Regions from separate parts of the Tardiphaga sp. 37S4 genome, predicted to be linked through region 1. Evidence: predicted binding sites of a transcription regulator. Region 1 holds the regulator's gene; the other holds the start of a gene.

What was found. Region 1 encodes LexA, which represses DNA repair genes until DNA is damaged. Its sites were predicted from a motif close to TGTTCNNNNTGTGTTCNG; they were not measured.
Region 2: a site for LexA is predicted at 10,975-10,992, ahead of recA (recombinase RecA). Genes of this name have one in related genera too.

Annotation. Positions count from the first base shown of each region.
Region 1 is NZ_CP088008.1:2,640,221-2,655,766, forward strand. Features, by position in the region: gene LPB73_RS12885 (H-NS family nucleoid-associated regulatory protein) at 1-8, opposite strand, end outside; gene LPB73_RS12890 (hypothetical protein) at 243-419, opposite strand; gene LPB73_RS12895 (ABC transporter substrate-binding protein) at 604-1,818, opposite strand; gene LPB73_RS12900 (2Fe-2S iron-sulfur cluster-binding protein) at 1,886-2,209, opposite strand; gene LPB73_RS12905 (cytochrome P450) at 2,217-3,365, opposite strand; gene LPB73_RS12910 (MarR family winged helix-turn-helix transcriptional regulator) at 3,599-4,147, shown strand; gene LPB73_RS12915 (HAD-IA family hydrolase) at 4,384-5,010, shown strand; gene LPB73_RS12920 (CbtA family protein) at 5,007-5,732, opposite strand; gene LPB73_RS12925 (CbtB domain-containing protein) at 5,736-5,918, opposite strand; gene LPB73_RS12930 (hypothetical protein) at 5,982-6,266, opposite strand; gene glp (gephyrin-like molybdotransferase Glp) at 6,375-7,583, shown strand; gene LPB73_RS12940 (Orn/Lys/Arg decarboxylase N-terminal domain-containing protein) at 7,740-10,097, shown strand; gene LPB73_RS12945 (GNAT family N-acetyltransferase) at 10,119-10,688, shown strand; gene lexA (transcriptional repressor LexA) at 10,991-11,713, shown strand; gene LPB73_RS12955 (ComEC/Rec2 family competence protein) at 11,732-14,014, opposite strand; gene LPB73_RS12960 (glutamine--tRNA ligase/YqeY domain fusion protein) at 14,117-15,546, opposite strand, start outside.
Region 2 is NZ_CP088008.1:1,235,445-1,250,990, reverse strand. Features, by position in the region: gene LPB73_RS05965 (bifunctional cytochrome P450/NADPH--P450 reductase) at 1-566, shown strand, start outside; gene LPB73_RS05960 (alpha/beta hydrolase) at 733-1,710, shown strand; gene LPB73_RS05955 (DUF6489 family protein) at 1,719-1,973, opposite strand; gene LPB73_RS05950 (NAD(P)/FAD-dependent oxidoreductase) at 2,090-3,343, opposite strand; gene LPB73_RS05945 (ABC transporter substrate-binding protein) at 3,597-5,204, shown strand; gene LPB73_RS05940 (ABC transporter permease) at 5,386-6,366, shown strand; gene LPB73_RS05935 (ABC transporter permease) at 6,605-7,543, shown strand; gene LPB73_RS05930 (ABC transporter ATP-binding protein) at 7,569-8,576, shown strand; gene LPB73_RS05925 (ABC transporter ATP-binding protein) at 8,573-9,586, shown strand; gene recA (recombinase RecA) at 9,771-10,874, opposite strand; gene LPB73_RS05915 (hypothetical protein) at 11,275-11,586, shown strand; gene LPB73_RS05910 (hypothetical protein) at 11,829-12,302, shown strand; gene LPB73_RS05905 (hypothetical protein) at 12,906-13,319, shown strand; gene LPB73_RS05900 (hypothetical protein) at 13,412-13,693, shown strand; gene LPB73_RS05895 (hypothetical protein) at 13,858-14,085, shown strand; gene LPB73_RS05890 (acyl-CoA thioesterase) at 14,126-14,563, opposite strand; gene LPB73_RS05885 (hypothetical protein) at 14,667-14,984, opposite strand; gene LPB73_RS05880 (DUF6894 family protein) at 15,280-15,489, shown strand.

The sequences.
Region 1 (15,546 bases):
TGCGCCATCATCGATCCCTCATGTTCTTGTTTACAAACAATAACCGGGACCGCGCGCGACATGGGGGTGTTTGGCGGCGGTCCCGGGCCACATCAAGCAACCAACCGGACGGATGAGACATCCAGGCTGGTGCTCGTGGCGGGATCAGCACTACCAAGCAGGGCGAGGCCAAGTGTGAATGCGCACTACTTAGTTACGCGCGCGCATTGTAAGTTTTGCGGTAACCTGAATAGGGGCGGATTTCAGCAATCGCTGTCATCACGGTGCTCGCGCACGAGACGCTGCCGGCTGCGCTGCGGCTTCATCTCACTGACGATCCACGGCCCGATCTGCGCATCGAGATGACGCTCATATCGTTTGACCAGCAACCACGCAGCAGGCGGCAGCAGCAAGACCATCCATCCAACCATAATCGACATTCCAAATCCTTTAAATCAAAGGGGTTCGATGTCATTAGGTACGTGGAATAGCCTTTTAGGTTTGAAATAGCCCGCATGTATTTTCTGCGGAGCAGCAAGTTACCTACCAATCCGCCAACTCCCGCAACTGGACCCACATCGATACCGGGAACGACTGATGTTGCCGGTATCGATGCGCGATAGGCTACTTGATCATCGGACAACCACCCTCGGCCATCGGCCGGAACGCCTTTTCGGCTGGGATCGTCGAGAGCAGCTTGTAATAGTCATACGGCCCCTTCGACTCTGCCGGCTTCTTGATCTCGAACAGATAGATCGGATGAATGACACGGCCATCGGCGCGGATCGTGACCTCACCGAACAGCTTGTCCTTGCCCTTGAAGGTCTTCATCTGCGGTACGACGACACTGGCATCGTCGCTGCCCTTGGCGGCCACGGCATTGAGATAGGCCAGCGTGGAGGCATAAACGCCCGCCTGATTGGCGCTCGGCATCTTGCTGTTCATGCCCGGCCGCGCCGCAAAGCGTTTGCCAAAGGCGCGGGTGTCATCATCCATGTCCCAGTAGAAGGATTCCGTCAGCAACAGGCCCTGCGCGGTCTTCAGGCCCATGCCGTGAACGTCATTGATGAAGATCAGGAATGCGACCAGCTTCTGCGGGCCATCCTGCATGCCGAACTCACCAGCTTGCTTGACCGCATTGATGGCATCCGCGCCGGCATTGGCAAGACCGATCACCTTGGCCTTGGAGCTCTGCGCCTGCAGCAATAGCGAGGCGAAATCGGAGGTGCCGAGCGGGTGCTTCGATGACCCCAGCACCTTGCCGCCGTTCTTCGTGATGTAATTGGTGGCTTCGGCCTCGATGCCCTGCCCCAGCGCGTAATTCACCGTGAGAAAGTACCAGTCGTCACCGCCCCGCTGCATCATCGCCGCCGCGGTGGTGTTGCCGGTGGCCCATGCGTCGTTGACCCACTGGATCGTGTTCGGCGAACAGTCCTTACCCGTGAGGTCCGACGTCGCGGTGGATGAGGCCAGGAACGTCATTCTGGTGTTGCGGGCGATATTGTTGATGGCGAGACCGACCGACGAATTCGGTACGTCGACGATGGCATCGACCTTTTCGACATCGAGCCATTTGCGCGCGATGGCGGAGCCGACATCCGCCTTGTTCTGATGGTCGGCATAGACGATCTCGACCTTGATATTCTTGCCGCCGCCGTTGAAATCCTCGGCCGCCATCCGCGCGGCTTCCACCGAGCCCATGCCGTTGGTGTCCTGGAACACGCCGGAAATATCGTTGAGCACACCGACCCGCACCACATCGTCGGACACCTGCGCCTGGACTGCCGTCGCCATCACGCAGGATGCCGCAGCAGCCAAAACTGTCTTCAAGCCCTTCATTGTCGTCTCTCCCCTCTACCTTGATTGCGCGGGTCCGGACGTTGCCGGTCGCGGTCTTTCTTGCGAACTACACCTGTCGCTCCGGCAGCCGGAGCACGAGGCCATCGAGCGCCTCGGTGATCTTGATCTGGCACGACAGCCGGCTGTTCGGCAGCCGCTCGCTGGCGACGCCTTCCAGCAACTCATCCTCGTCGGCACCGACTGCGCCAACTTTGCCTAGCCAGTTGTCGTCGACATAGACGTGGCAGGTGGCGCAGACCGCGCCGCCGCCGCATTCGCCCGTAATGCCGTCGATGCCATGCAGCAGCGCCGTATACATGGCGCTATCGCCATCATTGGCGCGGACTGTCTCGGCACGGGTGTCGTGATGAATGAACGTAATGCTCGGCATAGGATCCTCAGGCAGGCGTGAAGGTGACCGGCAGGCTTTCGAGCCCGCGCAGTGTGTTGTTGTAACGGCGCTTGACGTCGCCGGTGATCTCGATCGACGCGACCTTGCGCGCCAGTGCGGAGAGCATGACCTCGCCCTCAAGCCGCGCCACGAGCTGGCCGACGCACATGTGGATGCCGGAGCCGAAACCGACATGACCGGACGTCTTGCGGGTGATGTCGTAGCGTTCGGGATCGGCCCAGCGGCGCGGATCGCGGTTGGCGGCGGCCAGGAACATCAGCACTTTCTCGCCCTCACCGACACGACAACCACTAATCTCGACGTCGCGCGTCGTGGTGCGGAAGAAGGTCTGCACGGGGCTTTCGTAACGCACGGCCTCCTCGAAAGCATTGCGCGCCAGCGACAGGTCGCTGCGCAGCCGCGCGAATTCTTGCGGGTAGCGCGCCAGGCAATAAACGGCAGCGCCGATACCGTTCACCGTCGTGTCCAGCCCTGCCGACAGCAATGAGCGCACCAGCAGCGGCGCCTCGTCGGCGGTGATGTCGCCGGTGTCGACCCGCGCATGGATGCAGGCGCCGAAACCGCCGGGCGCGAGATTGTCGCGCTGGCATTGCGCGGCGACATAGGCCTGATGCGGCGCAGAGCGTTCGATGGCGTCCTGGCGCAGCTGGTTCGGCGGGCCGAACGCGTTGAAGACAAGACCAGCATAAGGCAGCAGGTTTTCGCGGCCCTCCTTCTGCAGTCCCATCGCATCGGGGAACACCGAGAGTGGATAGGCTTCGGCAAGATCCGCGACCGCGTCGAAACTGCGCCGCTCCAGCAGTTCGTCGACCTTGGCATCAGCCGCCGCGGCAAAGCCATCGCGCAGTTGCTTCATCACCGCGGGCGACAGCACTTTATTGAGCACGGCGCGCGTGCGCGTATGCGCCGGCGGGTCGGCTTCGAGGATGAGGCTCTGCGGGCGCCACGGCTTCTCCCTGGCGAAATCGCTGAGGCCCACGCCGCGGCTCGAGCAGAACGTCGTGGGATCGTTCAGGACTGCATGAACTTCGGCATAACGCGCGACCGCGTAGACGTTCCATTTGTCGAGATACACCACGGGCCCGGCTTCACGCAGCACCTCGTGGGTGGGGTGAGGATCGGCGAAGAAGTCCATGGCGAAGGGATCGACGTCGAGGTGGACGACGGGCTGAGACGACGCGTCGTTCAGCAAGGCTCCGCCAAAGGACAGCACCGGCGGGGTGTGGGGCGATGCCGTCGTGACCGTGGCAACCATGTGAATCTCCCATATTTTCTTGTTGGCAATTGCGGCTGCGTGTCTCTATTCCTCAGGACCACGTGATCTCGCCGATTTCGACGACGTCACGCTGGCAGGCAGGATCGTGGTGCATGAGCAAGAATGGATCGGGAAAAACGGTTCGAAAGCCCGCCAAGGCGAAAGTGACCAAGGTCAATGTCAGGACTGTCGCCGCGAGAGCGCCCGCTTCGAAAGGCGGGCAGTTGCTCGATCTCGAGCGCTATGTGCCGGCCTTCATCACCTTCATTGCGAACAAGCTGTCGCGCAACGCGACCGCGCTCTATCAGAAGCGCTTTGGCGTGAATGTCACCGAGTGGCGCATCATGTCGCTGCTGGCCATCGAGCCCGGCATTCCCGCCTCGCGCATCTGCCACGTCATCGGCTTCGACAAGGGACCGGTCAGCCGCACGCTTGCCATGCTGGAAGAACGCGGCCTGGTCGCCATCAATGCCGACCCGGACGACGCACGCACCCATTCGATTACGCTGACCACGAAGGGTCGCACGACCCATGACGCCGTCATCGTGACCGCACTGGAACGCGAGCGAAAGCTGCTGTCCTGTCTGGATGAAAGCGAACGCGAAGTGCTGATCGACTTGCTGCGACGCATTCACGGCAATCTCGGCGCGGTAACCGGCTAGGCCACCACGCGTTCGCGCGTCATCAATCGCTGTCCCGCACAAGCGGTCCACCATCGTTTCTCTCCCTGGCCGGCAGTTGACTGCTCTAGGTAGCGCCCTCTTTGGAAAGGCTCTCACGAATTAGTTGCCTAGGCAACAGAAATATCGGGACGGTTTGTCACGCGGAGGCAAGGATTTTCTGCCATCATCCACTAACCTGCACCGCACATGTTCAATCGTTGAGCCAAAAGATACAGATGACGATGTCGCTTACGCCAAATTCCGCAGACGCCCTGCTGTTTGATCTTGGCCGCGTCGTGCTGGATATCGATTTCACGCGCGTGCTGAAGGTCTGGTCGGACTACGCGCAGTGTACACCGGACGACATCGTGAGCCGGTTTGCGCGCGGCGACGTCTATATGCGACACGAGCGCGGCGAGATTTCCGACGACGCATTCTTTGCGCATCTGCACGACACGCTCGGTATCGATCTGACGCCGGCACAATTTCTCGAAGGCTGGAATGCGATCTTCGTCGGGGAGATGCCGGGCATCGCCGAACTCCTCGCGCATGCCGCGAAGCGCTGGCCGCTTTACGCATTCTCAAACACCAATGTCGCGCATGTCACGCATTTCTCGGAACACCATGCCGATCTGCTCAGTCACTTCCGCACGGTGTTTCTGTCGTCCTCGATCGGGCTTCGCAAGCCCGATGCAAAATCCTATGAGCACGTCATCGCGGAAATCGGCATCCCCGCCGACCGCATCGTGTTCTTCGACGATCTTGCCGACAATATCGAGGCCGCTCGCGCCTGCGGATTGCAGGCCGTCCACGTCACCTCGCCGACATCGGTCGCCGAGGCGCTCAAGGCACTCGGGCTTTAGATCCGCGAGATGCGCTGGAAGGCGATGCTGGTGAGGACGCCGAGCAGTGCCCAGAACAGCAGGCTGGTCAGGACCGCCGCAACGACGAAACTGTGCGACAGTGCCTCGGGGACATCCGTATGGCCAGCCGGCGCCAGCGGTGCGCCGATCAGGTGCGGCAGGACGATCAGGCCAAGGCCGAGAATGGCGGCCCATGACGCCTTGCGGAAGACCAGCAGGCCGAGCCCCGCCGCGGTGGCGCAGGCAGTGCCGATCCACCAGGTCTGGCGCAGTGTGAGGTCGGCGACAGGCATTCCCGGTAATTCCGGCGGCAGGCCGAGGCCGGGCGCCGCCGTGAAGACGACGAAACCGCCGAGGCCCCAGAACAGCCCTTCCCGCCAACCCACGGCCCGGCCGCGCAGCGCGAAGATGCCGGCCAGCAGCAACGCGAAGCCGATGGCCGTCAGGATATTAGCGCCGGTGGTGAAGGCATTGCGCTGCAAGCCCTCGGCGGGCTCCCATTCGGCCTCATGACTATGGGCGGCGGCGCCATGGTCGTGCGTATGGGCGGGCTGCGCGGCAGCCGTCGGCGCAACAGCAGCCGGCGCTTCCGCCTTGCGCTCATAAACTTCGCTTTTCTGGATCAGGGGAATGGTCCCGACCATCTGGGCGCCGGTGATGGCAGCACCAGTGATCACGCCAGCCAGCGCTGCCGAGAAAACGATCGACCTGAAGACGGACATGTCTCAGTGGCAGGGGAATGCGTTGGCGTGGCGCGTGTCATGGGCCGCATTGTGGACGGCGCTGATATGCGAGAAGCCGACCACGCCGACGATGAACAGACCGAGCGCCATGGCCAGAACGGCCTGCACGACGACATTGACGTCAGTGGTGACGGCGGAGATCTGGGCGGTCTGGGTCTGTTGCATCGGAATCCTCGCGAAATAGACCGCCAATTTAGCCGAGTTGCACCGGCGGCGCGACCGTTAATTTTACATCGCGCGGGCGAGATCGCGGCTGGTCAGATGAAAATTCGCATCTGCCGCCACCGGCGCACGCACCAGCTTGGCGCCGGCCGCCGCCTGGAACACTTCTCTGTGGTCGCGGAAATAGGCCGCGCATTCCTCCGGCGACGGGTAACGCCGGAGCAGCGTCCGGAACGCATGACGGTGCACCATGCACAGCCCGCAATGGCCGGACGGCCGGAATGCCAGCGCATCGACATCCGCCCGCCAGACAGGCGCTTCATCGTCGGTTGCGGCGTGGTTGTCGGTCATGATCGCCGATGTCTATCGTGTTTCCCTGCCCCGCCAAAGCGGCTGTGGTTTTGCGTCCGCTCCCGCTCTCCGCTATGACGGGCGCCCACACTGCCGGAGATCCCCGCGATGGCCCTGATGCCGGTTACCGATGCCATGGCCGCGATTCTCGCGGGCGCCGATGCGCTGCCTGAGGAGATGGTGCCGCTGGAAGACGCGTTCCACCGCGTGCTCGCCCGCGACATCGCTTCGCGGCGAACGCAACCACCGGAGCCCATGTCAGCGATGGACGGCTATGCCGTGCGCGCCGCCGATGCGACACTGGGCGCCAAGCTCCGCGTCATCGGCGAGATCGCCGCAGGCAAGCCGTTCGACCGCCCGCTGCAGACCGGCGAAGCCCTGCGAATCTTCACCGGCGGCGTGCTGCCCGCTGGCGCCGACGCCGTGGTGATCCAGGAAGACACAACGCGCGAAGGTGACGTCGTCGGGATCAACGAAGCTGCGATTTCCGGCAAGCATATCCGCCCGGCTGGCGTCGATTTCAACGAAGGCGATGTGCTGCTGCGCGCCGGCACCCGCCTCACCGATCGCGACCTGGCGCTTGCTGCCGGGATGAACCATCCGTCACTGCCCGTGCGGCGACGGCCGGTCGTTGCGGTGCTCGCCACCGGCGACGAACTGGTCATGCCCGGTGCGGTCCCCGGCCCCGGCCAGATCGTGCTCTCCAATGGCTTCGCGCTGCGTGCACTGGCCCGTGCCGAAGGCGCCGAGGTGGTCGATCTCGGCATCGCCGTCGACACGTTGGAGGCGACCACATCGGCCATTCAGCGCGCGATCGATCTGAAGGCCGACGTGCTGATCACCACCGGCGGCGCGTCGGTCGGCGACCACGACCTCGTGCAGCAATCCCTGATCAATGCCGGCGTCGAGATGGCGTTCTGGCGCATCGCCATGCGGCCCGGCAAGCCGATGATGCACGGACGCCGCCAGGGCATGCGCGTGATCGGCCTGCCCGGCAATCCCGTCTCGTCCTATGTCTGCGGCTTCCTGTTCATGGTGCCGCTGCTGCGCGCGCTATCCGGCCGAAACGAGGTCGCTCACGCGCTCGAACCCGCGGTGCTCGGCCGCGACCTCGCCGCCAACGACCAGCGCGAGGACTATCTGCGCACGCGTCTGGAAACCCGCGCCGACGGCACCGTGGTGGCGACGCCGGTGATGAAACAGGACTCGTCGCTGCTAGGAAATCTGGCTGTTGCCGAAGGACTTCTGATCCGCAAGCCATTCGCGCCGGCCGCGGCGGCCGGGGATTCATGCGCCATCATACGACTGCCAACCTAGCGGCGCCTCCTCACAGAACGACGCCGCGTTCGGAACTCCCACCTTGCGGCATGCTCCCAAACCTTTTTTCTGACTGAGATACCTTAACGCGGCTTCAGTCACTGAATTGTCACGTAACGCAGCGAGACATCGCTGCGAAACAAGATCGGTGCACAAATGGACTATTTCAAACGCTTCAATTTCCTGTTTGCGATGCCAACATTCGACGCCGACGATCTCGAGGGCATTCGCCTCAATCAGATCGTCGACGAGATCGAGCGTTCCGGCTTCGAGGTCGTCAAGGCGCGCAAGCTCGAAGACGCAACGATCGCGGTCCAGACCGACGCGGCGATCGGCTGCATGGTGGTCGACTGGGGCAAGAAGGGCCTCGAAGGCAAGACCGCGGCGCTGATCAACCTGATGCGTAAACGGGGCCTGGACTTCCCCATCATCCTGCTGATCCGTCGCAAGCGGTTTGAAGACGTCCCGGTCGAGGTGCTCGATTTCATCGACGGCTATGTCTTCCTGTCCGAAGAAACGCCGCCGTTCATCGCCAAGAATCTGATCAGCCGGTTGAAGCAATATGCCGAGACGCTGAAGACGCCGTTCTTCGGCGCGCTGGTCGACTACGCCGAGGAAGGCAACCAGCTCTGGACCTGCCCGGGCCACAATGGCGGCGTGTTCTACAGCCGCAGCCCGATCGGCCGCGTGTTCATGGAACATCTCGGCGAAGCCGTGTTTCGCGACGACCTCGACAATTCGGTGCTCGATCTCGGCGATCTGCTGACCCATGAGGGCCCTGCTTTGCAGGCGCAGAAGGAAGCCGCGCAGATCTTCGGGGCGGAGAAAACCTATTTCGTGCTCAACGGCACCTCGACCTCCAACAAGGTCGCGCTATCGGCTCTGGTCACCGATGGTGACCTCGTGCTGTTCGACCGCAACAACCACAAGGCGGCCTTGCACGGCGCATTGATGATTTCAGGCGGTGTGCCGATCTATGTGCCAACGACGCGCAATCCCTGGGGCCTGATCGGCCCGATGAACTGGGACGCGCTCGACGAGGACGCGCTGCGCGAGCGCATCCGTATCAATCCGTTGGTCACGGATCCCGAGGCCTGGAAGCGTCCACGCCCGTTCCGCGTCGCCGTGGTCGAACAGTGCACCTATGACGGCACCATCTACAGCGCCGAGATGATCATCGCGCGCATCGGCCATCTCTGCGATTACATCCTGTTCGACGAAGCCTGGGCGGGCTTCATGAAATTCCACCCGCTCTATGCCGGTCGCTTCGCCATGGGGCTCAAGGAGCTTGGTCCGGATTCCCCGGGTATCATCGCGACGCAGTCGACCCATAAGCAGCTCGCGAGCTTCTCGCAGGCGTCGCAGATCCACATGAAGGATCGCCACATCCGCGGGCAGAAGCGCCGCGTCGAGCACCGGCGCTTCAACGAAAGCTTCATGCAGCACGCCTCGACCTCGCCATTCTATCCACTGTTCGCATCATTGGATGTCGGCGCGCAGATGATGAAGGGCCGCTCGGGCGAAGTGTTGTGGGACGATACGATCCGCCTCGGCATCGAACTGCGCAAGAAGATGCGCGCGGTGCGCCGCGAGTTCGAGGAGAAGGAAACCCGCGCCGAGCGTCGCTGGTTCTTCGAACCCTTCGTGCCCGAGCGCGTCGCGATTCCCGACGCAGCCAGCGAAGGTGCTGTTCACAATGTGCCGTGGGAAAGCATCGGCACTGACCAGCTCGCCACCAATCCGGCTTATTGGCAGCTCGCGCCTGACGCCGCTTGGCATGGCTTCCCCGGCATGGAAGCCGGTTTCACCATGACCGATCCCAACAAGCTGACGGTGCTGACACCCGGCTTCGACCGCACCACCGGCGGCTATGCGGAACACGGCATCCCCGCGCCCGTGGTCGCGCAGTTCCTGCGCGAAAATCGCATCGTGCCGGAGAAGAACGATCTCAACTCGCTGCTCTTCCTGCTGACGCCCGGCGTGGAAGCCAGCAAGGCCGGCACGCTGATATCGGGCCTCGTCGCCTTCAAGAAGCTTCATGACGACAACGCCCTGCTCGAAGACGTCATCCCGGAATTCGCACGGCGCAGGCCCGCGCGTTACGCGGGCATACGCCTGAGGGATCTATGCGGCGACATGCACCGGTTCTTCCGCGAGGCCAATGTGAGCGAACTTCAGACCAGGCAATTCTCCGCTGACCATCTGCCGGAGATTGCCATGTCACCCCATGATGCCGCGCGCTGTCTGGTGCGCAACGACGTCGATTACCTCCCGATCGATGAGATCTTCGGGCGCGTCGCGACGACGCCGTTCGTGGTCTACCCGCCCGGCATCGCCACGATCGTCCCCGGAGAACGGCTCACCGAACGGTCAAAGCCGATGATCGATTATCTCAGGATGTTCGAGACCTGCTTCAACACCTTCCCGGGCTTCGACGTCGAAATCCAGGGCATCTACCGCAAGGTCGACGCCAATGGCCGGATCCGACTTTACACTTACGTGGTCTCCGAATAGGGAGCACGTAAGGAGCCTGATTTGCCAACGGAACTCGAACAGCCGGTCGTCATCCGACCATCACGCGACACCGACGTCGATGCCATGCTGGCGATCTATCGCCGGCACATCCGGCAAGGCGTCGAGGAAGGCGTCAGCGACGCGGACACGCCGCAGCCCGACGATCTCAGAGACCGGCGCAAGAACCTGCGCAGCAAACGGTTCCCGCATCTCGTCGCCACGCAAGGCGGCGAGGTCGTCGGCTACGCCTATGTGGTGCTGTTTCGGAAGCGACCGGCCTATCGCTACACGGTCAAGCATTCGATCTATATCCACCACGGACATGTCGGCCGGGGCATCGGCCGGCTGTTGATGCGCGAGTTGATCGATGTCTGCGCGGCGGCCGGCTTCCGGCAGATCATCGGCTATATCGATGCCGACAACACGGCCTCGCTCGGCTTGCATGAGAGCTTCGGCTTTGCCCGCGTCGGCTTGCTGCCCGGCGTCGCCTATCGCTCCGGCCGCTGGGCCGACACGATCATGGTTCAGCGCTCGCTGGCGACCGGCTCCACGACTCCGCCGCCGCCCATTGGGCGCGTGACGTCCGCGTAGCCCAAGCGACCGCGGAAGCATTTTCCATGTCCGTCGAGGATCGACGACTGGTGAGGAACAGCCTCCTCAAACCTCACTCAACGTGCGTTCTGTTGACGGCAAATTAAGCATTGCAGAACACATATGGAACATATAGTGTTCGTTCATGATTTGTTTCGAGATTCTGTGGCTTTGAGTAGTTTGAGAGTGCCCGAACTCGCGCAACCGATCTTCGAACGATCGTCTCTGGATTGAGGCTCACCGTTCGAAGGCCCTTTGAAACGCACGCGGCGGCCGACACCGTCAACTGAGGATGGCTTCAGATGCTCACGCGCAAACAATACGAACTCCTGCGATTCATCGATCAACGGCTGAAGGAAGCCGGCGTCCCACCGTCCTTCGACGAGATGAAGGATGCGCTCGACCTGCGCTCGAAGTCCGGCATCCATCGTCTGATCACGGCGCTGGAAGAACGCGGCTTCATACGCCGTCTGCCCAACCGCGCCCGTGCCATCGAAGTCATCAAGCTGCCAGAGCTCGGCGCACCGGTCACCGGCGGCACCGGGCGCCGCGGCTTCACGCCCAGCGTCATCGAAGGCACGCTTGGCAAGGTGCGTTCGGCCGCCAGCATCGCCAGCAACAGCGGTGATGATGACAATGGCCGCACGGTTGCTATCCCGGTCATGGGCCGGATCGCGGCCGGTACGCCGATCGAGGCGCTGCAGACCCGTAGCCACACCATCAGCATGCCCGCCGACATGCTCGGTTCCGGCGAACATTACGCGCTCGAAGTGCGCGGCGATTCCATGCAGGACGCCGGCATTCTCGACGGCGACACCGTGCTGATCCAGCGCAACGAGAGCGCCGACACCGGCGACATCGTGGTGGCCCTGATCGACGACGAGGAAGCCACGTTGAAGCGCTTCCGCCGCCGCGGCGCGTCGATCGCGCTGGAGCCTGCGAATGACGCCTACGAGGTCCGTATCCTGCCACCCAACCGGGTGCGCATTCAGGGCAAGCTGATCGGCCTGTATCGCCGCTACTGAGATTTGCGCCTCGGCGGATTACTGATCTTCGGGTTGAAGATCGGTTTCCGCCGGCGTCGCATCCACCGGCCGGTTTTGCGGTGGACGACTGTTCTGGATCAGATCTTGCTGGGGCTCATCGGGAATTGCGCGCGACCACGGACGGTCCAGGCCCCGTGGCCGCACGGCATCGATGGTAAAGCCGTTTGCGGTTCGCTGCAGGCTCACCGCACCATTTCGTTGCAAGCGATCCTGATCGATCACCAGCGCCCTGCAATCCCTCGGCGGCTGTTTCGTCGTGACGATGAGCGCCGCTTTCTCGCAATCATCCGTGAAGGCGTCCGGCTGTAAAACCAGCGCCACCAAAGCGCCATCGGCCAGCGGCGTGATGCATCCGTCGCGGTCGCAGGACACACCGTGGCTGACGGAGGCATCGGTCGGCAGACGCGCATCGGCATCGCCGGCGAGCCACTCTTTCAGCAAAAATGTATCCTTGGCGCTGCGCATCACATGCAGGCGTCCGTCCCTGCCCCGTACCGCGACGCTGCGACCATCACCCGAGATCAGGACATCCGGCTGCTTCACCAGCAATGCCCAGACAATCGAGAGCATCAGCACGCCAGCCCCCGCGAAGCGCAACGGCGTGCGCAGCAATCCCAGCACGATGATGCCGATACTGGCTGATATCAGCGGTCCCGTCCCGAAGGCCGGCATCCGGCCGATGGCGCCGGGCACGGCTGCGACCCATTGCGTGACCACGATCATCCACTGGATGCCGACATCCATCAGCCGCCAGAACACACCGTCAAAGCCGAACGGCATGGCTGCCAAACCAAGAATACCCGCCGGCATCACCAGCGCCGAGACCACCGGCATCGCCAGAAGATTGGCGACAACGCCATAAGGCGTGACGCGGTGGAAATGAAATGCGGCATAGGGCGTGGTGGCGAGGCCCGCGACCAGCGAGGCCAGCACGAGCATCGCGATCTCGCGTCCGCCCCATAGCGCCACGCGCGCCGTCGCGGAATGATCGGGCGACGCAAACAGCGCGGGCATGCCGATCTGCACCAATGCGACCAGCCCCAGCGTCGCCGCGAATGACATCTGAAAACTCGGATGCACCAGTGCTTCCGGCGCCACGATCAGCACAACCATTGCTGCCACCGCCAGCGTACGGAACGTCACCGCCCGGCGATCGACCATGACTGCCATCAACACAACGGCCGTCATGAAAAAGGATCTCTGTGTCGCGACTTCGGCACCTGACAGCAGCAAATAGAACAGTGCTGCGAATAACGCCGCAGCCGCTGCGACTTTCTTGATCGGGAATGTCACCGTCAGGACAGGGATCAGTGCCAGCAGTGCGCGTATCGCAAAGAACACCACGCCGGCGACAACGGCCATGTGATAGCCGGAGATCGACAACACATGACCGAGGCCGGAGATGAACATCGCATCATTGACGTCAGCCGAAATCGCATCGCGGCGGCCCGTGAGCAGCGCCGTGGCAATGGCGCGGCTATCGCCCGAGAGCACGGTGCGGATCCGCGCGTCGATGGCGTCGCGCAGCCCCTGCATGGTCGCCGAATAGCGTAACGCCACACTCGGCTGTATCGGCGGGTCGACCGCCTTGATGCCGCCCATCACAAAACCGGACGCGCCGATCCCTTGAAAATACAAATCTCGTCCGAAGTCGTAGCTACCCGGCCGGAGCGGCGACAGCGGCGGCTGCAGCCTTGCCTTCAATTCGACGAAGCTGCCGACGACAGGCGCCGTGCCCTTCTTCACCGACAGCCGCACACGGGTGAGCTTCGGTGCGGCGCGCGGGCTGTCCATCGTGGCAACGCGGAGCACGAAGCGATCCGTGCGCTCCCGTTCCTCGTGGGTTTCGACGAAGCCGGTCAGCGCGACGGAATAGAGCGGCTTCGCCAGAACCTCATGAGCCACACGCGCGGTTTTCATGGCCGCCATCGCGAAGCCGGACGCGATGGCCGCAATGAGCAAGATCAAGGGAAACCATCGCTGCCGCCGCAGCAAAAACGCAGCCACGCAAAGAAGGCCAGCCGTCGCGGCGGCAACCCAGGCTACCGGCTCATGCTCAGCGGCAAAATACAGCGCGATGCCGGTCCCGAAAGCGATCGGCACCCAAGGCAGCAAGCGACCGGGACCCGCTTCGGCCCGCACCCACGTCCAGAGCGTCTCGAAGCCCGACGTTGATGACGTCGGTGACGGGACAGCGACGCCTGCCGTGGCCGGCGGCGGCCATGTGGTCGCCGTGCCGGATCGGCCCCGCCGCTGTTGCTGATCCCCGCCCCGCGCCATCGAACGCACACACGCCAAGCTTGTCCTTCCGAATGCTATCGGAAGGGCAAGCGGCGGCTAGCGGAACGGATGCAGAATACGAAAACTAATCCCTGGGGTTGCTCAAGCGAGCTTGGCGTAGCTGTCGCGCAGACCGACGGTACGGTTGAAGACCAGCTTGCCCGGCGCTGAATCCTTGTCGCGACAGAAATAACCCTGGCGCTCGAACTGCACGACATCGCTTGTGTTGTCGCTCGCCAGCGCCGGCTCCAGCATGGCGCCGGTCAGCGTCTCCAGCGAGTCCGGATTGAGCTGCGATGCGAACTCGGTCGCATTGGGCTGCGGATCGGCGAACAGCTGATTGTAGACGCGTACTTCCGCCTGCACGGCATCTGCGGCACTCACCCAATGGATCGTCGCCTTGACCTTGCGGCCGTCCGGCGCATTGCCGCCCCGGGTTTCCGGATCATAGGTGCAGCGCAGTTCGACCACCTCGCCAGCGGCATTCTTGATGACGTCCTTGCAGGTGATGAAGTAGCCATAACGCAAGCGGACCTCGCGGCCTGGCGCCATGCGGAAGAACTTCTTCGGCGGCTCTTCCATGAAGTCGTCATGCTCGATGTAAAGCTCGCGGCCGAATGAAATCTGCCGGTTGCCGAGCGACGCATCATCGGGATGGTTGATGGCTTCGAGCTGCTCGGTCTGTCCTTCCGGGTAGTTCTCGATCACCACCTTCAGCGGCTTCAGCACCGCCATGCGGCGCTGCGCCGTGCGATTCAGTGTCTCGCGCACGGCGAAATCGAACATCGAGATATCGACGGTCGAGTTGGCCTTGGCGACGCCGATGCGCTTGACGAATTCGCGCAGTGCTTCGGCAGGAATGCCGCGGCGCTGCAGGCCGGCCAGCGTCGGCATCCGTGGATCGTCCCAGCCCGTGACATGGCCACCGCGGACAAGTTCGGTCAGCACGCGCTTCGACAGCAGCGTGTAGGTCATGTTGAGGCGCGCGAATTCATACTGATGCGGCCGCGACGGCACCGGCAGGTTTTCCAGGCACCAGTCGTAAAGCGGCCGGTGATCCTCGAATTCGAGCGTACAGATTGAATGCGTTACGTGTTCGATGGCATCCGACTGACCGTGCGCGAAGTCGTAGCTCGGATAGATGCTCCAAGCGGTGCCCGTACGCGGATGATGCGCATGCAGGATGCGATAGATCACGGGATCGCGCAGGTTGATGTTGCCCGACGACATGTCGATCTTGGCGCGCAGCACGCGGGCGCCGTTCGGGAATTCGCCGGCACGCATCCGGGCGAACAGATCGAGGTTCTCGTCGACCGGACGATCGCGGAACGGGCTGTTCTGGCCGGGCTCCGTCAGGGTGCCACGCTTAAAGCGGATTTCTTCCTGCGACTGGTCATCGACATAGGCCTTGCCCGCGCGGATCAGATGTACCGCCCAGTCATAGAGCTGCTCGAAATAGTCCGAGGCGTAATGCAGGTTGCCCTCGCCCCACTCGAAGCCGAGCCAGCGCACATCGCGCTGGATGGCGTCGA
Region 2 (15,546 bases), 1.4 Mb from region 1:
GAGGCGTCTGCTCCAACTATCTCAGCGGCCGCCGCGCCGGCGATACCGTGCATGCCATCGTGCGCGAGACCAAGGCCGGCTTCCGCCTGCCCGCCGATCCCCTTGTGCCGCTCATCATGATCGGACCCGGAACAGGTCTCGCGCCGTTCCGCGGCTTCCTGCAGGAACGCGCCGCACTCAAGGCGCAAGGTGCGACGCTTGGCCCCGCGCTGCTGTTCTTCGGCTGCCGCCATCCCGATCAGGACTTTCTCTATGCCGAGGAGCTGAAGGGTTTCGCCGCCGATGGTATCTGTGAACTACACACCGCCTTCTCGCGTGGCGATGCGCCGAAGACTTATGTGCAGCACCTCATCACCCAGCAGAAGGACCGCGTCTGGGATCTGATCCAGCAGGGCGCCATTACTTATGTCTGCGGCGACGGCGGCAAGATGGAGCCGGACGTGAAAGCGGCGCTGATGATGATCCAGCGCGAGCGCAGCGGCGGCGATGAGACTGCGGCGCTGACCTGGATCGACGACCTCGGCACACGTAATCGCTACGTGCTCGACGTCTGGGCCGGGAGCTAGCGAGAGGCTGATACCAGTTCCATTGTCACAATCGCTGTCACAAAAGCCCGCGCGCACTGTCACAATTGCCATACGCGCAATCTCTCATTAATCGCTGCGACGATTTGTTTGGCGCATGACGCGGTTGTCACTTTTTCGCAGGGACTTTCCGTGTCATATGTTTGACATGAGCCCACGTTCCGCCCGATCCCCCGAACCGATTGATGTTCCGTACGAGCCGCCACAGCTGGCGCGCGCGAACGGGATCGATATCTGTTACGACATCTTCGGATACTCGGACGCGGAACCGATGGTGATGATCATGGGCCTCGGCGCCCAGATGATCCACTGGGACGACGACTTCTGCCGCGAATTGGCCAGCAATGGCTTTCGGGTGATCCGCTTCGACAACCGCGACATCGGCCTGTCCTCCAAGATGGCCGGCGGCAAGCCGTTCACTCTGTACGAACTGGCCAAGCTGCGCTTCCTCGGTACGCCCGTCTCGGCCCCCTACAAGCTAAGCGACATGGCGACCGATGTGGTCGCCCTGCTCGACGTGCTGCGCATCCGCTCCGCGCATGTGGTTGGCGCCTCCATGGGCGGCATGATCGCGCAGGAAATGGCGATCACCTATCCGGAACGCCTGCGCTCGCTGACCTCGATCATGTCGACCACAGGCAATCCACGCCTGCCGCAGCCGAGCCGCGCGGTGTCACTGCTGCTACTGAAGCCGCAGCCGACCGGTTATGAGGCGTTCCTCGAACGCTTCAAGCAGACCTGGCTGTTCCTGCGCGTCGGCAGCTTCCCCGACGACGAAGCCAGGGATCTCGACCGCGCCGAGCGAACCTATGCGCGTGGCCTGAGCCCGGCCGGCGTCGGCCGGCAACTCCGCGCCATCCTCGCTTCGGGCAGCCGTAAAGAGAGGCTCGCCACAGTCACCGCGCCGACGCTGGTGATCCACGGCAAGATCGATCCTCTGGTGCATCCGGCCGCCGGCCGCGACACGGCGGCGTCGATTCCCGGCGCAAAGCTGATGATGGTCGACCGGATGGGCCACGCTCTGCCGATCTCGATGTGGTCCCTAGTGATCGACGCCATCTCCCGGCATGCGCATGGGGCGAAACTGCAGCAGTCGCTGCAGGTCAATGCGCGCCGCGCGGGCTGAGCGCGCGCCTACTTCTTGTCCTTCGGCCGTGCAGCGCCGAGGCCCGCCATGTTGGCGAACATCTCCTGGAAGCGCTCGCCCATCTTCGGGTCGAACGAGAACCAGCTCTGCATGATCGACTCCGGCGAGAACTTGTCGATGTTGTCCATCATCTTCTTCTGCATCTGATCCATCATCGCCGACTGCATCGGCTGCACATCAGGCAGCCCCAGGAATTCGCGCGCCTCAAGCGGCGTACAGTCCACGGTGACGATCACTTTCATTATCAGCTCCTGAGGCAAACCGGCCGCTCACGCGAACATGGCGGCGCAGCGGCAGTATCGCCGCTGACGCCTGCCCGATGCAAGCGATGTGACATCTACATTGCAGTTGCGAGATGTCAGCCGAAGCGTTCGGCCGCGAAGGCCTTGGGATCGGTGAAGGGCGTGACGCCCGTCACCATGTCCGCAATCAGACGGCCGGTCACCGGCCCGAGCGTGAAGCCATGATGCTGGTGGCCGAAATCGAACCACAGGCCCTTGTGGCGTGGCGCCTTGCCGATCACCGGCAGCATGTCCGGCAGGCATGGCCGCGCGCCCATCCAGGGCTTCGCCTCGACGGGATTACCGAGCGGGAAGGTCTGCCGTGCGATCGGCAGCGCCCGTTCGATCTGCGCCGGCGTCGGCGGCGCATCGCGGAGCGCGAATTCGGCGCCGGTGGTCAGCCGGATGCCGCGATTCATCGGCGCCAGCAGATAGCCGCGATCGGCATCGAGAACCGGATGGCGCAGCACCGCATTGCCGGATGGCGCCAGATGGATGTGATAGCCGCGCTTGCTCTTGAGCGGGATGTTGTAGCCGAGCGGCCGAAACACCTGATCCGACCATGGCCCGAGCGCGACCACGACATCGCGCGCGACCAGCGCCCCGTTCGGCCCGGCCACGCGCCATTTGCCGTCGCTCTGCTCCAGCGTACGCGCATCGGCGGCGATGAAGCGACCTCCCTTGCGGATGAACAGTGCGGCATAGGCTTTGGCGAGGCCGCCCGGATCGGGCACGAAGCCCGGCGACGTCCAGTGGATGGCACCCGCAAAATCGGTAGACAGGTTCGGCTCCTGCTCCGCAATGGCGGCGGCGTCCAGAACGTCGCCCGGTACGCCATAGGCGCGATGGCGTTCGAGATCCGCGATGCCTTTCGCCAGCGTAGCCTCGGAGCGAAACGCGTTGATCCAACCCATCCGGCGCAGCAACTCCGGCACGCCGGCCTCCGCGATCAGGGCCTCGTGCTCGATCAGGCTGCGCTGGATGAGCGGCAGCGCCGCCATCGCACTGCGGAGCGCTCCCTCAGGCGACGAGTTCAGGAAATATCTGACGATCCACGGCAGCATGCCGGGCAGCGCGTTGAGATGATAGTGCACCTCCGGCGCGCGGTTCAGCGCATATTTAAACAGCTTGCTGAGGTCGCGCGGCAGCATATAGGGGAAAACCGAACAGCACTGGATCAGCCCGGCATTGCCATAGCTGGTTTCCTCGCCGGCCTTCTCATGCCGGTCGACCAGCACCACATTGCGGCCGCGCGCCTGCAGATGCAGCGCCGCCGACACACCGACCATACCTGCGCCGAGCACAAGCACATCAGCCTTGAGTTCCGCCATTCCTGCTCCGAAATCTTGCCGTTCTGGCGGTCCTGTTAGCGCTGTGTCGTGACCGAATGATGCACGCACACAATGCGTAGAATTGCTTATACCCAATCCTAGCAAGGATTGCGCCAGCCACTTCATTGTGCAGCGCATGCCTGCCAAATGCCGCTTGCGTGGCGTGCAATCTCCGCCAACAATGTGACACTCGCTCAACTGTCGGGCGGCCGCGTGGTGATGCAATCGCGGTTATGCAATGGAGAAGCTCAGTATGTCGATCCGCCAGACTTTCATTGCCGCCGCTGCATCGCTGATCGCCTTCGCCACACTTTCTGCCCCCATACTGCCCGCCTCCGCACAAACGCTGCGCTATGCCAATCAGGGCGACCTGAAATCGCTCGATCCCTATACGCTGCGCGAGACCACGACGATCGCTCATCACGGCCAGGTCTATGAAGGCCTTGTCGGGCGCGGCAAGGATCTGCAGATCATCCCCGCACTCGCCGAGAGCTGGGAAACACCGGAGCCGACACGCTGGCGCTTCCATCTGCGCAAGGGTGTCAAATTCCACAATGGCGACCCCTTCACCGCCGATGATGTCGTGTTCTCCGCCGACCGCGTGCGCGCCAAGGGCTCCGACTTCACCACCGTCATTCCGGCCGATGCCAAGGTGCTCAAGATCGACGACTACACCGTCGATTTCGTGCTGACCAAGCCCAATCCCATCCTGACGTCGCAATGGGACGTCTGGTACATCATGGACAAGAAATGGGCGGAGACGAACAATGCGAACGCGCCGACACCCGCCGCGGCGACCTCGCCAAGCTTCGCGTCGTTGAATGCGAATGGCACGGGGCCCTTCACCATCGAAAGCCATCAGCCGGGCGTGAAGACAGTCTTCAAGGTCAACCCGAACTGGTGGGGCAAGCCCGAGCATAATCTCAAGGAGATCATCTTTACGCCGATCGCCTCCGACGCCACCCGCGTCGCGGCGCTGCTGTCCGGCGAAGTCGATATCATCGAGCCGGTGCCGGTGCAGGACATCGCCCGCGTCAACGGATCAGCCAACGCCGCCGTGATGGCCGGGCCGGAGCTGCGCACCATCTTCCTCGGCATGGACCAGATTCGCGACGAGCTTCTTTTCTCGAATATCAAGGGCAAGAACCCGTTCAAGGACATCCGCGTCCGCGAGGCCTTCTACAAGGCCATCGACATCGAACTGATCAAGAGCCGCGTCATGCGTGGCCTGTCGACACCATCCGCCTTGATGATCGCGCCGCCGCTGTTCAAGCTCTCCGGCGACTTCACGCGGCCGAAATACGACGCCGACGGCGCCAAGAAACTGCTGGCCGATGCCGGCTATCCCGACGGCTTCGAAGTCGGCATGGATTGCCCGAATGATCGCTATGTCAATGACGCCGCGATCTGCCAGGCGGTGGTCGGCATGCTCGCGCGCATCGGCGTCAAGGTCACGCTGAACGCGCAGCCGAAAGCGCTGTATTTTGCCAAGGTGTTCAAGACCGGCGGATTCAACACCTCATTCTATCTGCTCGGCTGGACACCGGGCACGCAGGATTCGCACAATGTGATGCATGACATCATGGGCTGCCGCGACGATCCCGCGAGCCCGCGCGGCGCCACCAATCTCGGCGGCTATTGCAACAAGGATTTCGACGCCCTCACCGACAAGGTGCTGCAGGAGACCGACACCGCCAAGCGCGACCAGCTCATCAAACAGGCCTATGAGATCGCCGCCAAGGACTGGGCCTATATCCCGCTGCATCAGCAGGCGCTGGCCTGGGGCGTCTCCAAGAAGGTGAAAATCGTGCAGCGCCCAGACAATCAGGTCCTGCCATACTGGGCGGTGAAGTCGGAATAGGTTTGGCATCCGCGTGGAAGGCCAGGTCGCCCCGATCTCAGTCCTCATCCTGAGTAGCGGCGCCTTCGCCGCGTCTCGAAGGATAGTGGCCTGCATTATCTCATGGTTCGAGACGGCGCTGAAGAAGCGCCTCCTCACCATGAGGTCCCAGATGTTTCAATAACAGAAAGCGAAATAGTCCATGCTCGCTTTCATCCTGCGCCGCGCCTTGCAGTCCATTGGTGTGATGATCGCCGTCGGCATCATCGCCTTCACCATGTTCCGCTTCGCCGGCGATCCCGTGAACCAGATGGTGGCCATCGACACCACCCCGGCGCAGCGCGCCGAGGTGCGCGCGTCGCTTGGCCTCGACGACCCCGTCCCGGTGCAATTCGCGCGCTACTTCATCAATGCCGTGCAGTTCAAGTTCGGCGTCTCCTACCAGTTTCGTCAGCCGGTCTCGGCGCTGCTGAAGGAGCGCATGCCGGCGACGCTGGAGCTCGCCACCTGCGCCACCGTGATCGCCATGGTGTTCGGCATCCTGATGGGCATCTATTCGGCGCTACGCAGGGATTCGTTCTTCGCCAAGGTGCTGCAGGCAGTGTCGCTGATCGGCATCTCGCTGCCGACCTTCCTGATCGGCATTCTGCTGATCTATCTCTTCGCGGTCACTCTGGGCTGGCTGCCCTCCTTCGGGCGCGGCGACGTCGTCAAGTTCGGCTGGTGGACCACCGGTCTGCTGACGATCTCCGGCCTGAAGGCGCTGATCATGCCGTCGGTGACGCTCGGCCTGTTCCAGATGACGCTGATCATGCGCCTCGTCCGCGCCGAAATGCTGGAAGTGCTGCGCACCGACTATATCCGCTTCGCCCGCGCCCGCGGATTGACCACGCGGGCAATCCATTTCGGTCATGCGCTCAAGAATACGCTGGTGCCGGTCATCACCGTCGCCGGGTTGCAATTCGGCTCGGTCATCGCCTTCGCCATCATTACCGAGACGGTGTTCCAGTGGCCGGGTATGGGGCTGTTGTTCGTGCAGGCCGTGCAGAATGTCGATATCCCGATCATGGCGGCCTATCTCCTGGTGGTGTCGCTGATCTTCGTCACCATCAACCTGATTGTGGACATCCTCTACACCATCGTCGATCCGCGCCTGCGCGCGACGATCAACCGGCCGGCATGAGGGGGGGGGAACGCATGACTCAAGCACGTTGCAACCTCATCCCTCGCGTTCGCGCAAGTTCTCTCAGTCTGTCGTCCCCGCGAAGGCGGGGACCCATAACCACGATAAACGTGATTGAAATGCTGCGGCGGCCACAGCGCATCACCGCGAATTCAGTGTGTATGGATCCCCGCCTTCGCGGGGATGACGTGGAGAGGTTGGGCGCTAATCCGCAAGCTACGATTTCGCGGAGTACCCGATGACCGACACCCCCATCCCCCGTACACCCTCCCTCCTCGCCCGCACCATCGACAGCGACATCTTCTATTCGTTCCGCCGCTCCAGGCTCACAATGGTCGCCGCCGTGATCGTGTTCGTGCTGCTGATGATGGCGCTGTTTGCGCCTTTACTCGTCGTGCAGAATCCGTTCGACCCGGCGCAGCTCGAACTGATCAACTCGCGCATTTCGCCGCTCTGGACGGCGGAGGGCCAGAGGCCGTTCCTGCTCGGCACCGATGAACAGGGTCGCGATATCTATTCGGCGATCCTCTACGGCATGCGGATCTCGCTGGTGGTTGGCGTGCTCGGCGTCAGTTTCGCGGCGGTGCTCGGCATCGGGCTCGGCCTGATCGCCGGCTATGTCGGCGGTGCCGTGGACAGCCTGATCATGCGCATCGCCGATGTGCAGCTCACCTTTCCAGCGATCCTGATCGCGCTCTTGATCGACGGCGTCGTGAAGTCGGCGCTCGGCAATCATCTCGATGCCTCGACCACGTTGATCGTGCTGGTGGTGGCCATCGGGCTGAGTTTCTGGGTGCAATATGCCCGCACCGTGCGCGGCTCGGTGATGGTCGAGAAGAACAAGGACTATGTCGCGGCAGCGCAGCTGATCGGCCTGCCCGCCCGCGTGATCATGATCCGTCACGTGTTGCCCAACACGATGGGGCCGATCCTGGTGATCGCCACCATCAATCTCGCGCTCGCCATCATCACCGAGGCGACGCTGTCGTTTCTGGGCTCCGGCATGCCGGACACGATGCCGTCGCTGGGCACGCTGATCCGCATCGGCAACAATTATCTGTTCTCCGGCGAATGGTGGGTGATCGCCTTTCCCGGACTCGCGCTGGCCTCGCTGATCCTGTCGATCAATCTGCTCGGCGACTGGCTGCGCGACGCGCTGAACCCGAAGCTGCAATGATGCCTCACCTCAAGCAGTGCCCGACATGAGCGTACCCGTTCTCTCCGTGCGCAATCTGCGCGTCGAATTCGCCAGCCGGCGCGGCGCGCTGCGCGCCATCGACGGCGTGTCCTTCGATATCGCCAAGGGCGAGGTGCTGGGCGTGGTCGGCGAATCCGGCGCCGGTAAATCGGTGACAGGGCTCGCAGCCATCGGCCTGATCGATCCGCCCGGGCGCATCTCAGGCGGCGAGATTCTGCTATCCGGACTGCGCATCGACAATCTGCCGGCGGAGGCGATGCGCCGGATTCGCGGCAAGCGCATCGCGATGATCTTTCAGGATCCGCTGACCAGCCTCAATCCGCTGTATCGCATTGGCGACCAGCTGGTGGAGACGATCCGCACCCATCTCAACATGAACGAGACGCAGGCGCGGAGGCGCGCGGTGGATCTGCTCGCCGAGGTCGGCATTCCCGCGCCGGACAAGCGCGTCGATGCCTATCCGCATGAATTTTCCGGCGGCATGCGGCAGCGGGTGGTGATCGCACTGGCGATCGCGGCCGAGCCCGAACTGATCATCGCGGACGAGCCGACCACCGCGCTCGATGTCTCCGTGCAGGCGCAGATCATCGCGCTGATCAAGCGGCTCGGCCGCGACCATGGCACCGCGGTGATGCTGGTCACCCACGATATGGGCGTCATCGCTGAGACATCCGACCGCGTCGCCGTGATGTATTCCGGGCGCATCGCCGAGATCGGCCCAGTGCGCGACGTGGTGCAGACCCCGCTGCATCCCTATGCCAAGGGATTGATGGGCGCGATCCCGACGCTGACCGGCGATGCCTCGCAGCGGCTGGTGCAGATTCCAGGCTCGATGCCACGGCTGTCGGCCATTCCGCAGGGCTGTGCGTTTAATCCGCGCTGCAGTTTCGCGTTCGACCGCTGTCGCGTGGAGCGGCCGGAGCCGATCAACGTGGGCACGCAGCAGGTCGCCTGTCATCTCTATGACCCCCTCCATCTCCATGACCACGCCCCTGCGGAGAGCGCGGCATGACGGCGCTGGTGCAGGCACGCAATCTCAAACGGGCCTTCGACGTCTCGAAGCCCTGGCTCAACCGCGTCATCGAGCGCAGCCCGATGGAGTTTTTGAAAGCGGTCGACGGCGTGTCGTTCGAGATCAGGCGCGGCGAAACCTTTGCGCTGGTCGGCGAATCCGGCTCGGGCAAGAGCACGGTGGCGCGGATGGTGGTCGGACTGCTGCCGCCGACATCCGGCGACGTCATCATCGACGGCGTCTCGATGAGCCATCCCGGCCAAGCCGCCGCGCGAAGACTGCTGCGCAAGCGCATCCAGATGATCTTTCAGGATCCCTATGCGAGCCTCAATCCGCGGCTGCGCGTCGATGCCATCATCGCCGAGCCGATCCGCGCCTTCGATCTCATTCAGGGCGAGCGCGACATTCGCGCCCGCATTGGCGAATTGCTGACTTTGGTGGGCCTGCATCCCGACGACGGGCAGAAATATCCGCACCAGTTCTCCGGCGGCCAGCGCCAGCGTATCGCGATTGCCCGCGCACTTGCATCGGAGGCGGAGTTCATCGTCTGCGACGAGCCGACCTCGGCGCTGGATGTCTCGGTGCAGGCACAGATTCTCAACCTGATGCGCGAGCTGCAGGACAAATTCGGCCTGACCTATCTGTTCATCAGTCACAACCTTGCTGTGGTCAGGCACATGGCTGACCGGATCGGCGTGATGTATCTCGGCCGCATCGTGGAGATTGCGGAAGGGCGCGAACTCTTCCGCGCGCCGCGCATGCCCTATACGCGCATGCTGCTGGGCGCTGTGCCGGATCTGGCCATGTCAGGCCGCGCACGCATCGCGGTCTCCGGCGAGATTCCCAATCCGATCGATCCGCCCTCCGGCTGCACGTTTCATCCGCGCTGCCCGGAAGTGTTCGATCTCTGTCGCAAGGTGGTGCCGGATCTGGTCGACGGCGTCGCCTGTCATGCGGTCAACAAACTGATCGCACCGCCGGCCGAGGCCGTTCCCGCCGCGCGGCGATAGTTGCGATCAGCGCGCACTCAGATCAACATGCCCTGAAACGACAACGCGGCAGGCACCGCAGGGTATCGGCAACAGACCCCCACAGCACCCACCGCGAAATCATTCAGCCGAAAATCTCGGCTGCAAGATCGGCCCGGCAAGATCACTGCGCATGAACGTCAGTGCGTCTCCGGACCCGATCCGATCAATCTTCTGCCGGCTCCTCGCCGTCACCACCGTCTTCGTCGCGCTCGATGGGACCGGCGAGAATCTGTTCGGCGATCAGGCCGGAATTCTGCCGGATCGAGGCTTCGATCTTGGCGGTCATGTCCGGATTGGCCTTCAGGAAGGCCTTGGAATTCTCACGGCCCTGGCCGAGACGCTGGCTGTCATAGGAGAACCAGGCGCCGGACTTCTCGACGATTCCCGCTTTCACGCCGAGATCGAGGATCTCGCCCATCTTGGAGACGCCTTCGCCATACATGATGTCGAATTCGACCTGCTTGAAGGGCGGTGCCAGCTTGTTTTTCACGACCTTGACGCGGGTCGAATTGCCGACCACTTCGTCGCGCTCCTTGATCGCGCCGATGCGGCGGATGTCGAGACGGACCGAGGCGTAGAATTTCAACGCATTACCGCCGGTAGTGGTTTCCGGCGAGCCATACATCACACCGATCTTCATGCGGATCTGGTTGATGAAGATCACCATCGTATTGGATTTGTTGATCGAGGCAGTCAGCTTGCGCAGCGCCTGGCTCATCAGACGGGCCTGCAGGCCGGGCAGCGCGTCGCCCATTTCGCCTTCGAGTTCGGCGCGCGGCACCAGCGCTGCCACGGAGTCGATGATCAGCACGTCCACCGCGCCGGAGCGCACCAGCGTGTCGGCGATTTCCAGCGCCTGTTCGCCGTGGTCCGGCTGCGAGATCAGGAGTTCATCGACATTGACCCCCAGCTTGCGGGCATAGACCGGGTCGAGCGCGTGTTCAGCGTCGATGAAGGCGCAGATGCCGCCCTTCTTCTGGGCTTCCGCGGCGCAATGCAGCGCCAAAGTCGTCTTGCCCGAGGATTCCGGTCCGTAAATCTCGATCACCCGGCCCTTTGGCAGGCCACCGACGCCGAGCGCGATATCGAGGCCGAGCGAGCCGGACGAAATCACCTCGATATCCATCGACCGGTCGTTCTTGCCGAGCTTCATCACCGAGCCCTTGCCGAACTGGCGCTCGATCTGGGAGAGCGCGGCCGACAGGGCCTTGGTCTTGTCCATGGAGGATCCTTCAACGATACGCAGGGCAGTCGGAGTGGTAGCCATTGATCTAGCTCCTTATGAAGGGATTCGCGACAGGACAAACGGCAAGCGCCAAAGGATGGCGGGCTGTTCGGGTTGAAAACAATGTACCCTATCTGTTCTATGTTCGCAATATGTTCTTTTGAGAATTTGGGTACTGGCCTGTTTTTCGGCTGCCGTGGCCTGGTTTGATTTGAGCAGTGGCCTGATTTGATTTCGCCGCAATTATAAAGTTCCGTTAACGCAACCAGAGGAGGTTGCATTGAACAACGACACTCCAGTTTTCCACGCATTCAAACACGGTATCTGGATGGGTATAGGCACTCGCGCTGCAATTGCTGCGCGAGGTTATGATTGCGATGGCATCGTTCATTGGTGCCCGAACAACCTGTTGATAGGCGGCTGGCGCGATCGGTGATTGATCATGACCAACGACAACCCGACAAGTCTTCGTATGGGGTTCGGCTACCATCAGGCTCGAAAATCCGGCCTAGGCGGCATCCGCGCCGATCGATCTCCCAACCAAGTAAACCGGGACACGCGCGAAAATAAAGCTGCGAGGCAGTTGCGCGAGGAAGCCGAAGCCGATCCCGACTGGGGCCCGTTTATAGAGCATTGGATTTTGGACGGTATCAGCGCAGAGGTCACGCTGAATGCTCTGTGGCGCAGCCAAGCTTATATGAGCTTTAAGAGTCGGGGCTATTCCCGCAAAACAACGTCTCGTTATTGGTGGTAAGGTCGCCTTAGTGGGCGGCCTCTTTCATTTTTTGCTTTCCGGCGGCATAGGCCATCAGTGTCGCAGATCAGGCTTGGAGCATTGCGCAGTTAGCGGATATCACACTCGCTGTAGCGCCCTCGATGCAAAAAGAGACGCCGCCGGACCGGCGCCGAGAGTTCTTGGTAATTCAAGGCGGCAAACAATAGCGTCCCCAATGCAATTGCCGTAGCCTCACCCTGCAACTAGGGGGAGGCTTTGCCATGGCCGCAGGAGAAATCGCCGCTGCCGTTACTGGCATCCGCGCGGCGCTTGATATCACTAAGGCAATGGTAGGTTTGCGCGACGCTGAGGCTTTTCGCGCCAAGTCCATTGAGCTTCAAGCTGTTGTCTTGGACGCTTTCGAGAAGGCCATAGAAGCCCGCGAGACTTATTCCACGCAGGCTGATCGCATACGCTCGCTTGAAGCAGAAGTGGCGAATCTTGCAACATGGGACGCTGAGAAGCAGCGCTATGAACTTAAGACTGTCGGGCATGGGGCGGTGGCTTACATGTTGAAGCCAGATGCACGGGGCACCGAAACACCGCATTGGCTCTGTCCTAACTGCTTCGCGAAAGGTCAAAAGGCTTTTTTCCAGCCGGACGGAAGAAAAGTTGGTCGCGATAGCATCTACCTTTGCGCGGGATGCAGAGGGCAAATGATCGTCACATATGCCGCTACATGGGATCCGACTTAGTGGCCCATTTTGATTTTCAGAGTGGCTAATTTCGGCCAGTACCAGAATTTGGATACTGGCCTAATTGGAATATGCGAGTGGCGATGACAAACCCGAGAATAGCCATGGCTTGTTTGATTATTGTCGTCCTGACGGCAGCCTTTTTCGTCGTCGATGCGCGCACCTCTTGCCAGCAACAGCATGGGCCGGACTATCGCTGCGTTCCTAGCGGCCGGAATCTGGTCAGGTAATTATCGCCTGAAGTTGCCCCTTTTGCTTCGGGTGCCGGATTGATGAAGAAACTCACGACCATCATTCACTTCATCTGGGCATTCTCTGCGGTTACGTTGGGTACGACAATCGGCGCTCTGTACGGGTGGGAGCATCATGGGTGGATTGGTGTCATCGCCCTTGGCTTCGTTGGATTCTGTTTCGGCGCGCTTGCTGCGGCTTCCCCTCAAATGGTCATGCAACTCCTTCGCTAGCCTCAGTGGCCTGGTTCAAAAACGACAGCCACCCGATTTGGACTAATCGAGCCACTTTTGAACCTTCCTGCACGTTTCCCGCACAACAGGATGTCCGCATCGCTCATGCGTTCAATCCGACATGGGAAGGTCACACGCCGTGAAGACGATCGCACTGCTCTCCGCCGCTGCCCTGTTGCTCGTCGAACTCAGTGGCGCGATGCCCAGGTCGAGCGTGGGTGGCCCGCTGACCATCATGCTGATCATGGTTATCGCCATGCTGGCGGTGGGAATTCACGAGGCCTGGACAAAGAAGCGCGGCCCGCTTGGATGGATCGCGAGTATTGTCGCGTCGGTCATCGGCGGCTTCGTGGCGGCGAGCCTGGTCGGTATGGTCATGGACATGATCCGCCCGCACCTGCACCTCAACGGGTCGCTCGTATCCTCGCAACATCCTCTGCTCTATATCTCGCTCGCGGGCATGGCGATCCTCACGGTGCTCGGATCATGGATCACGCTGCAGATCCCAGGCTGGTTCCTGACGCGCAGCGAAGCACCCCATAGCGGTGCATGAGGCGGATCACCCTTCATTGAACCTTCTTGCAGCTTTCCTGCACAACAGGGGGTGAAGCCAGCGAGTAAAATCCGATGAATAGAAATCAGCGCATGGTAGTGGCAACAGCACTCTGCGTGATCGCAACCGTGCTGGCATTTACATTTCTCGTGTGGTCACACGGGCACATATCCAACGCCGCAAAATTTGTCGTCTTCTATACGAACACCGATTCCCGTTACCCCGGCCTCGTCAACTATTGGGGCATCTACATTCGACACGGCCTTGCCGGATACCTGCTCGGTCTGATTGCGCCCATCTGCCTTCTGGCAGTCGCAGCATTCGTTGCCCTGGGCAGGCCTTCATCGAGCGATCTGGGAACATTGCCAAGGTAAGGCCGCCTCGGGGCGCGGCCTCTTTTGGTCAGTGCAGCGGTTGAACCGGCCGGACGCCCGGGTCACCCCAAGACAGGCAAGTCGGGTCACACAAATTGCGAGCCCGGCACGCTCTGGACAGTTCCCTGCCACCACTTTAGAACGCTTCTAGCCAGGGAGCGTGGATGCCCAAGCCAAAGAAAACCGCCGCCGAACTTCAGAAGATCATTCGAGAAGCCGCCGCCATCGCCGGGCCATGGCCCAAGAACATGAGCGTGATCATCTATTCGCTGGATGACAGCTGGCGCGTCATCGTCAGCTACTCGGATCCGGCCCAGACCCCCTTTCGAGACCGGTTGATGGAGATCTGCCGGGGGCTCGCCCATTTCTACGATCTGGACGAGCCAGCCTAGAGGCGCCCGGCGCCGCGCACCGGCCCATGTCACCTGTGCCTTATCCCGCGAGATGCGTTTCGCGCGTGGCGATCAGGTCGCGGATCGGTTGCGCGATCGGCACCGGGCGATGGGTCTTCTGATCGGTATTGACCCAGACGATCTCGCCGGTGGCAAACAGATCGTCGGCTGCGCGCGCGAAGATGCCGAGTTCGAACACCAGACTGGAATTGCCGATTCGCGCCACGCGCGCGGCGACGTCCAGCTCCTGATCGAACAGGATCGGCGCCTTGTATTCGATCACCGATTTGCCGACGTGAAAGTCGACGCCGCTCGCCTTGGCATCGGCAAACTGGTCATAGCCGAGCGCACGAAAATATTCGGTGATGGTCGTGTCGAAGTAAGTGAGATAGTGCGCGTTGAACACGACGCCCTGGCCGTCGATCTCGGAATAGCGCACCCGAAACGGGTGGAAGAACCAGAACCGGTCGCGTGACATATGCCCCTCGCCTATGACGGCGGCTTCGTTCTCCGCCCTGATGCTCCCCTAGCCTCTCTTGCGCGGCGAAGCCAGCCGCCGCAGGGAGACGTCATGCCGCAACTCAGGTCCGCTTGATTGCTTTCAGCACAATGAAAATGTGCGACGCTGCGATGATCACCGACGCCAACATGAGTCCGAGATTGGCGCCGTGAACCTTCTCCGGTGCGAAGGTCGTCGCCGTCCAGATGATCAGGCGCACCGTCAGCATAAAAACGACCATGCCCCACAGTGCAATCCGCTTCGGCGCATCCCATGTCGGCTTGCCGTCGAAGCCCCACTGCATCGCAACGCGCTCACCTGCAATCCGCGGCTCGCCATAGAGGTTGCACCCGATCATCACGACCAGAGCACACGCAAAGACGATATCGGCCGACAACATGATGGCCCCTATGTGAAACTGCGGCCGGATGACGCCTGCATCTCACCTAATCATACCGCAACGATCTATGGCGCCCGATACCATGGCCGCCTTCGATGACGACCCAGAGATGCATCACGGTTCCGAAAGCGGATCCCTGCACGAGAACTGCCTGCCAAAAAAAACCGTTTATTTGCCGCAAATTTTGCACATTTCTATCGACGCACGGAACAAGTTGGTTTAGCGGTATCATTGTCTTACAGCAACCTCAGGTGCTGCAAGCCATTTACACGCGCGCCAGATGTGGTCGTTTCCCGTGCCTCGATTTTTCTTTCATATTATCGCCGAAAACACGTTCCTCGACGATGAAGGGACGAGCTTCAAGGACGATCAGGAAGCGATGCTGCACGCACGTCAGCTTGCATCGGAGATGGTGCGCAGTATCGGCGTCGTGAAGGGCGCGATCGTCGTCGAGAACGAAGACAGCGGCGGATTGTTCGAAGTGCCGCTGTCCTGGAGCAACTGACACAGGCGCATATGTCAGTGGCCGCGCGCGGGCTTCAGTCCATTTGCGCGCCGGCGG